DNA from 2 places in the Streptomyces sp. NPDC005202 genome. Region 1 is predicted to be linked to the other one. Evidence: riboswitches for the same ligand, from Rfam matches in the RefSeq annotation. Region 1 holds a riboswitch; the other holds the start of a gene.

Evidence for each region. A riboswitch is a leader RNA that binds a small molecule or an ion and turns the genes downstream of it on or off. The one in region 1 is predicted to bind cyclic di-AMP.
Region 2: linked by a shared signal. The riboswitch ahead of ABZV31_RS09350 (transglycosylase SLT domain-containing protein) and the one ahead of ABZV31_RS20930 (LysM peptidoglycan-binding domain-containing M23 family metallopeptidase) in region 1 are both predicted to bind cyclic di-AMP.

The regions. Positions count from the first base shown of each region.
Region 1 covers NZ_JBEXHW010000013.1:173,641-177,954, forward strand. The annotation lists gene ABZV31_RS20925 (SGNH/GDSL hydrolase family protein) at 149-934, opposite strand; partial or broken gene ABZV31_RS20930 (LysM peptidoglycan-binding domain-containing M23 family metallopeptidase) at 1,169-2,070, opposite strand; cyclic di-AMP (ydaO/yuaA leader) riboswitch at 2,073-2,231, opposite strand; partial or broken gene ABZV31_RS20935 (alpha-galactosidase) at 2,536-4,314, opposite strand, start outside.
Region 2 covers NZ_JBEXHW010000004.1:82,889-87,202, forward strand. The annotation lists gene ABZV31_RS09340 (carboxymuconolactone decarboxylase family protein) at 79-537, shown strand; gene ABZV31_RS09345 (HAD family hydrolase) at 647-1,459, shown strand; gene ABZV31_RS09350 (transglycosylase SLT domain-containing protein) at 1,557-2,045, opposite strand; cyclic di-AMP (ydaO/yuaA leader) riboswitch at 2,050-2,238, opposite strand; gene ABZV31_RS09355 (polyprenyl synthetase family protein) at 2,925-3,935, shown strand; gene ABZV31_RS09360 (CHRD domain-containing protein) at 4,201-4,314, shown strand, end outside.

The DNA.
Region 1 (4,314 bases):
CCGCCCCGGAGCCCGCGGAGCGTCACCGACCGCCATGGAACGGCGCGGGCCTCTCGCCCGCCCCCCGGCAACGACAAGGGGCACGACCCGGTGTCGAGGTCGTGCCCCTTGGTGACTTCGGTACGCGGAGCCCGACTGCGGCCCGCCCTCAAGCCACCGAAGCGATCCGCATCTTGATGTCGTCCGGCGACAGCGTGCCCTTGGCCCTCACGTGGTCGCCCGACGACTCGCCGCGCAGTCGGCGGCCGATCCACGGCACCAGGTACTCACGCGCCCAGTGGACGTCGTCGCGGCGGATCTCCAGGGTGCCGCGCGGCGGCAGCGGTGGCCAGGGCTGCTCCGGGTCGGCCGGGACGTCGATACCGAGGGCCTGCCCGGCGCGTAGCGCCACGCGCGTGTGCCCCTCGGGAGACAGGTGCAGCCGGTCGTCGTCCCAGGCGCGGCGGTCCTGGATGGCCTTGAGGGACCACAGGTCGAGCACCGGGCAGCCGTAGCGGTCGGCGATGGCCCGTACGTGCCCGTTGTATGTGGCGATCTTGCCGCGCAGGTGCTTGAGGACGGGCACGTCCCGGGTGTCGAAGCCGGTGGCGACCATGACGGTGCCGGCGGCGGAGGCGAGCCGGGCGACCGCCTTCTCGAAGCGCTCCGCCACGTCGTCCGGGTCGGTGCCGGGGCGGATGATGTCGTTGCCGCCCGCGCAGAACGACACCAGGTCCGGGGCGAGTTCGACGGCCCGCGGGATCTGGTCCGCCACGATCTGGTCGAGCAGCTTGCCGCGCACGGCGAGGTTCGTGTAGTTGAAGTCGCCCTCGGGCCGCCGGTCCGCGAGGAGCACGGCGAACCGGTCGGCCCAGCCGACGAACGCCCCGTCGGGGCCGGGGTCGCCGACACCCTCGGTGAAGCTGTCCCCCACCGCCACGTACGACCCGATCACTGATCTGCTGTCACTCTTCGAATCGTCTGCCACATCGGCCCATGATTCACCTTTGATGTGACCTACGCGACCGTAGGCAGGGGTTGACGGGCGGTGAGATAAGCCACTTTCCGTTTCTGGCTCAACCGGGAATACGCGGCAGGAACGAGCCGCCGAACACCGAAGGCCGGACCCGGGGATCGGGGTCCGGCCTTCGGCGGCGTGTCAGGCAGGTGGTTCCGAGGGGCGCGCGCGTCAGCCGACGGCGACGCCGTGCGAGCGAAGGTAGGCGACCGGGTCCACGTCCGAGCCGTAGTTCGGCGTGGTGCGGATCTCGAAGTGCAGGTGCGGGCCAGTCACGTTGCCGGTCGCACCGGACAGGCCGAGCTGCTGGCCCGCGGTCACGGTCTGGCCGGCGGAGACCGAGAGGGAGGACAGGTGGGCGTACTGGGCGTAGTAGCCGTCGCTCAGCTTGACGACGACCTGGTTGCCGTACGCGCCGCCCCAGCCCGCAAAGACGACGGTGCCCGCGGCCACGGCCTTGACCGGGGTGCCGGTCGGCACGACGAAGTCGACGCCCGTGTGGTAGCCGCTGGACCACATGCTGCCGGCCACGTGGTAGCCGGTGCCGATGGTGGCGCCGGTCACGGGGAGGGTGTAGCCGGTGGAGGTGGTCTGGGCGGCCTGGGTGGCCTTCGTGGCTTTCGTGGCCTTCGTACCCTTCGTGACGAAGGCCGAGGAGGATGCGGAGGACGACGACTTGGGCGCCTGTGTCGCGTCGGTCGTCGCGGCCTTGTGGCCGAGCGTCAGCTTCAGGCCCGGGTGGATCAGCGACGGGTCGTCGCCGATGGCCCGGCGGTTGTCCTGGTAGAGCTTCTTCCAGCCGCCGACGACATGCTGCTTTTCGGCGATCTTCGAGAGGTAGTCGCCGGTCCTGACGGTGTAGATCCGCACGCCCGCGTACTTGGCGGCGGCCGTCTTCCCGGTCACGGGACGGTCTGGACGGCCTTTTCGGAGACGGACTGCGCGGGGGCCGCGTGGGCGCCGGTGGCTCCGATGAGCGGCAGGGCGAGGGCGGCGCCACCGGTTCCGGCGGCGGCGATGGTGCGGGTGAAGCGCTGGGGCTTCGGGCGGCGGTGCTTTCCCTTCGCCGGCATGGCAAATTCCTCTCCGGCGCCTGCGAGGTGAGCTGTCGGGTTCGGGCTGGAGATGCCCGGCCGCGGGGACGCGGCTTAACCCCTAGCCGTTCCGGAGACCGGAACAGGCAGTCGTACCTGTGGGTCCCGCCGCTCCTGCCGTGCACAGGTGAGTGTGCGGGCCCCGGACGGCGGCAGGATTCGGCGTCCGTCCGGATCGGTGGAGAACGTAAGCGATCAAGACACGCAGGGACAAGCAGATGGTCACAGTTCTCCGCCTTTTGCTTGATCCGTTACGGGAATTCCCGGTCACCCTCCGTGAATTCGATCGCCCTTTCCTTGTTCAATTCCCTGGAATATTACACGAATTACGTGAACATGACGGGCGACGCTCGGTCACGAATATGATGCTCCTCACGCGGCCGCTTTCCAGCACCCCTTAATCCGGAGCGAGTTGGAATGAAGGCTGCAATTCGGACAGTAGTTTCAGATACGACGGAGGCGGAGAACCGTCGCATCGAGGTCGCCACCGAGCCCGGTGCGCAGCCCGTGATGCAGCAGGACGGCACCGCGGAGCACTTCACCTTCCCGCAGGCTCTCGGCTGCACTCGAGCCGGGGGGACCCCCACTTCGGCATTCGTACATCGCCGTCGGGTCGAGGCCGCGCAGCCGCAGCGCCGGAACCGGCTCGACGTAGTGCTGCGCCTGGAGCAGGGCGAGGACGACCGTCTCGCCGCCGAGCACGTACTGCACCGCGCTCAGCCCGCCCTGCGGCGGGCGCAGCCGGAAGAGGTCGCCGCGCTGCACGACGGGCCGGATCTCCTTGTAGAGGGCCACCCAAGCCCGTGCCTCGGTCAGCTCTTCCTCCGTCCACCCGGTGAGGTCGCCGCCGACGCCGAGTACTCCGGCCATGGCGCTGACGAAACGGAAGCGCAAACCCGCCCGTTGAGCTGGGTGTTCGGGCTGTCGGTGACCCAGGCGGCCATGACCCGCGCGGGATGGATCTGGCTGAAGCCGTGCTGGATGACAAGGCGGTCGAGCGGATCGGTGTTGTCCGAGGTCCACACCTGGTCCGTCCGGCTCATGATGCCGATGTCGACGCGGCCTCCGCCGCCCGAGCAGGACTCGAAGGCGACGCCCGGGTGGGCGGCCCGCAGCCGGTCCAGCAGGGCGTACACCGCGCGCACGTGGTCGACCCACAGGCGCTGCGGATACGACTCCCCGGGCCAGCCGGCGTCGGTGAAGCAGCGGTTGAAGTCCCACTTCACGTAGTCGATCGGGGCGCTGGACAGGAGCCCGTCGAGCTGCTCCCACAGATACTCCTGGACGTCCTCGCGGGCCAGGTTGAGCACGAGCTGGTTGCGGAATTCCGTCCGCTTTCGTCCTGGTTGGTACTGCACCCAGTCGGGGTGGGCGCGGTACAGGTCGCTGTCCGAATTGACCATCTCGGGCTCGACCCAGATGCCGAACTGCATGCCGAGGGCGTGCACGTGGTCGGCGAGCGGCTTCAGGCCGGCCGGGAAGCGGTCGGGGTTGGGCCGCCAGTCGCCGAGCCCGGCCCGGTCACTGGTGCGGGCGCCGAACCAGCCGTCGTCGACCACGAACAGCTCGATGCCGATGGCCGCCGCCCGCCGCGCGAGCGCCCGCTGCCGCTCCTCGGAGATGTCGAACTCCGTGGCCTCCCAGGAGTTGTAGAGCACCGGCCGGTCCCGGTCCGCGTCCGGGATGACGTGCCCGCTGGTAGGCGTGCCAGGCGCGGCTCGCGCCGCCGAAGCCGCCGTCGCTGAACAGGCCCGCGAAGACCGGCGTCGTGTACGACTCCCCAGCGGCCAGCGTCAGCAGGCCCGAGTCGTCGTACCCGGCGCCGCCGGTGATCTGCACCCGCCCGTCCGGGAGCCCGGCGACCGCGATCCGCCAGGAGCCGGACCAGCCGAGGGCACAGCCGTAGACCTCGCCGTGTTCCTCGGTGGCGTCGGTGTCGAGGGCGACCCACGGCAGGTGCTGGTGGCCGGTGTGGCCGCGGCTGCTGCCGATGACCTTCTCCCCGTAGGTGAGGTCGGAGCGCACGAGCCGGGACTCGGCGGCCCAGCGGCCGTGCAACTGGGACAGCCGCCAGCCCTCGCGGTCGGGCAGGGTCCAGGTGGCGGAGTCGGCGCGCAGCAGCTCCAGGGCCTCGGGGCCCTGGTTGTCGAGGGTCACCCAGCGCTCGACGACGTCGCCGCGCATCCGGTAGTGCAGCGTGACGGCCAGGCCGCAGTCGCTGAA
Region 2 (4,314 bases), on a different contig from region 1:
CCGTCACATCTCGCGCCCCGGCTCCGTCAGTGCAGTGAGAGCAACACCCCGCTGATCACTGACACAGGAGGCACCACCATGCAGGCTCGGATGAAGAACCCGGCGTACGTCCTGCCCACCGCCATGAAGGGCATCGGCAGCATCATCCAGGCGATCGGTGAGGGCGGCCTCCCCCAGGAGCTGGCGGAGATCGTCGGGCTGCGCGCCAGCCAGATCAACGGCTGCAGCGCGTGCGTGCACGGGCACACGGTGAACCTGCGCAAGGCCGGGGCGAACGAGGAGCGCATCGCGGCCGTGGCCGCCTGGCGCGAGGCGCCCTGCTTCACGGACGCCGAGCGTGCCGCGCTGCAGCTGGCCGAGCGGATGACCCGCCTCGCCGACCGGTCGGAGGAGGCGGTGCCCGACGCCCTGTGGGACGAGGTGGCCGACCACTTCGACGAGAAGGAGCTGTCTGCGCTGCTCCTCGTGATCTCGCTCACCAACATGTTCAACCGGCTCAACACCACCATCAAGGAGCCCGCGGGCACCACCTGGTGAAGAGCCGGAGTACGAAAGGCAGTTGCGGGGGACGCGGCCGGGACAGCGGTGTACGCCGCTGTCGTCCGGTTCCCGTCGGGCCGGTGGGGCGGGTCCGTATTCTCTGATCATGGCCGCTCCCCTCGCATATGCCCTCATCGCCACTGACCTGGACGGAACGCTGCTGCGCGGCGACGACACCCTGTCCGAACGGTCCCTCGCCGCGCTCGCGCGGGTGGCGGCGGCCGGTGCCCGGCACCTCGTGGTGACCGGACGGCCGGCGCCGAGGGTGCGGCCGCTGCTCGACGACCTGGGCAGCACGGGGCTCGCGGTGTGCGGTCAGGGCGCGCAGCTGTACGACGCCGGGGCGGACCGTCTGCTGTGGTCGGTCACCCTGGACCGGGAGCTGGCCGAGACCGCGCTCGGCAAGATCGAGGCCGAGGTGGGGCAGGTCTACGCCGCGGTCGACCAGGACGGGGTGGACGGGCTCACGCTCATCGAGCCGGGGTACCTCATGCCGCACCCCACCCTGCCCGCCGTACGGGTCGAACGGCGCGACGACCTGTGGTGCGCGCCCATCAGCAAGGTGCTGCTGCGCCATCCCACCCTGTCCGACGACGAGTTGGCGACGGCGGCCCGGAACGTGGTCGGTTCCCTCGCGACGGTCACCATGTCGGGCCCGGGGACCGTCGAACTTCAGCCATGCGGCATCACCAAGGCGACGGGGCTGGCGCTGGCCGCAGAACACCTGGGGCTGAGCCGCGAACACGCCCTCGCCTTCGGCGACATGCCGAACGACATCCCCATGTTCCAGTGGGCCGCCCGCGGCGTCGCCATGGCCAACGCCCACCCCGAACTCAAGGCGGTGGCCGACGAGGTCACCTTGTCGAACGAGGACGACGGCATCGCCGTCGTCCTCGAGCGGTTGTTCCCGGGCCGGTAGGCGCCAGGAGGAGGCATCAGGGGGCGCGCCGTACGTCAGTACGCCGCGTCCGGGGGCGCACCGTAGGTCAGTACGCCGTGTCCGGGGCGCGCCCAGGTCAGTACGCGCCGAAGACGTTGTCGATCGAGCCGTACCGCGCGGCCGCGTAGTTGCAGGCGGCCGTGATGTTGGCGACCGGGTCGTAGATGTCGTACGACGTGCCGGGCACGTGGTAGGCCCTGAACGTCGGGTCGATGACCTGGAGCAGGCCCTTGGACGGGATGCCCGCGCGGGCGTTGGAGTCCCAGAGGTTGATGGCCCGCGGGTTGCCCGACGACTCGCGCATGATGTTGCGGTAGATGCCGTTGTACGTCCCCGGGATGCCCCTCTGCGCCATGATCGCCAGCGACGCCCGGATCCACCCGTCGAGGTTGTTCGGGTACGAGACCGCGGTCGCGGCGGTCGTGGTGGACGTCGTGGTGGCCGCGGAGGCGCTGGTCGCACCGATCAGCGGGAGGGCGAGGACGGCGGCACCCGTGCCGGCGACGGCGAGGGTGCGGGCGAGACGAGCGGTGCGGGCACGGCGGGGCTGAGCCTTGACGGGCATGGCAGATTCCTCTCCGTCGCCTGCGAGGTGAGCTGTCGGGTTCGGGCTGGGAGGTGCCCGGCCGCGCCCGGAAGAGCGCGACTTCACCCCAAGCCGTTCCGGCGCGACGTACGACGTGGGACGTACGACGTGCGGATCGGCGACTTACCTGGGTCCCCCGCTCCTGCCGTGAGTGGTTCGGTCGACGGGTTCCGGGCGGCGGCAGGATTCGGCGTCCGCCCGACGGCCGGGAACGTATGCGAGAGCACATGTCCGAAACAAGTGCCGGAGTCACACATCGCCCTAGTTGACCTTGATGTGAGGCGTATAAGACGCTTGATCCTTTGCGGTTGCCAAGCCTCAACTCGCTTGCAGGGGAAGGGGAAACGAGGGTGAGGGGGTGCAGGACATCGGCGGCTGACCGTGACTCAATTCACTGTTTGAGCGGCCGAAGGGCATTCAAGACCAAGGGGAATTCAATCCCCAATAGGGGTGAATCGGGCACCCGCAGTCCGGTGAAGCGGGCACCCCCGGGGTGCGCGTGATGGTCGCCACGTCGACGGAGGGCCGGGTCGGCTCGCCGGCCCGGTGGTGGGCGGGCGGCGTGTCGCGACGCTGATCGTCCCGTAGCCCGTTCGGATGCCCTGTGGGTCGTTTCACAGAAGAATGGCGTACGGATGTATGGGGGAGCGCAGAGCGAACAGGAGGGGTAAGTCAATAGATATGCGTTCTTATCAGATGATCAAAAACATACCGGGCGTGATCCGATACCGCCTGGCCTGTATCGGTGGGCGTTATCGGTGATCGAAACGTGACCGGATACGCTGACTCGAGTGATGGCAGCGACCTATCGACAAACCGTGTAACCGCCAGCAGACACCAGCAGACAGGAGACCCCTCGTGACCGTCGTCGGGCCGTTCGGGCTGAGCGTGCGGGACCAGGCTCTCGAAGCCGATGTCCAGGCCGGGTTGGCGGCTGTCGAGGAAGGGTTGCTCGAAGCCACCAAGAGCGAGGTTCCCTTCATCACGGAGGCCGCGCAGCACCTCGTACGGGCGGGCGGGAAGCGGTTTCGGCCGCTGCTCGTGATGCTCGCTGCGCAGTTCGGGGACCCGTACGCGCCGGGGGTCGTGCCGTCGGCCGTGGTCGTGGAGCTGACGCACCTGGCCACGCTGTACCACGACGACGTGATGGACGAGGCTGCGGTGCGGCGCGGGGTGCCCAGCGCGAACACCCGCTGGGGGAACTCGGTCGCGGTCCTCACCGGGGACTTCCTCTTCGCCCGGGCCTCGCAGATCCTCGCCGACCTCGGCCCCGAGGCCGTGCGGGTGCAGGCCGTGGCGTTCGAGCGGCTGGTCACCGGGCAGATCCTGGAGACGGCGGGGCCGACGGACGGGCGCGATCCGGTCGAGCACTACCTGGACGTGCTGGGCGGCAAGACGGGGTCGCTGGTGGCGGTGTCGTGCCGGTTCGGGGCGATGATGTCCGGGGCTGACGAGACGGTCGTGGACGTACTGACGCAGTACGGCGAGCGGCTGGGGGTCGCCTTCCAGCTCGCGGACGACGTGCTGGACATCGCTTCCGACTCGCACGAGTCCGGGAAGACGCCGGGGACGGATCTCCGGGAGGGGATCGCGACGCTTCCGGTGCTGCGGCTGCGGGAGCGGGCGGCACGGCTGGGGCTGGCCGAGGACATCGCGCTGTGCGAGCTGCTGGACTCCGACCTGAGTGACGACGTGCGGCACGCGGAGGCGCTGGCGGCGCTGCGGGTGCACCCGGCGTTGGAGCAGGCGCGGAGGGACACCGTGCGGTATGCGGAGGAGGCGCGGGCTGCGCTGGCGCCGCTGCGGGAGTGCGACGCGAAGAGGGCGCTGATGGAGCTGTGCGATGCGGTGGTGCACCGGGCGGGCTGACCCGCCTTCGTTGACCCGCCTTCTTCCACCTCGCCTTCTTCCACCTCGCCTTCTTCCACCTCGCCTTCGTTCACCCCGCCTTCGTCCACCCCGCCTTCGTTCACCCGCCCGGGCCGACTCGCTCGGGTGAGGAGCGAGCCACCGCTGCATGTGATATGGCTCACATGATTGGACTGAGTCCAATCTAAGATCGCCTCCGTACTCATGCCCAGAAGCTGACGCAGGGGGCGTCGGCCAAGATACGGGGAGAAAAAAGAACATGGGCATGAACACGACGTTCTCGAAGCGCCGTAAGAGCCTGATCGTCACCGGTGTCGCCGTGGCCGCCGCGGTGGGGGTCGCCGGAGCGGCGATTCCGGCGTTCGCTGCCGGGAACCAG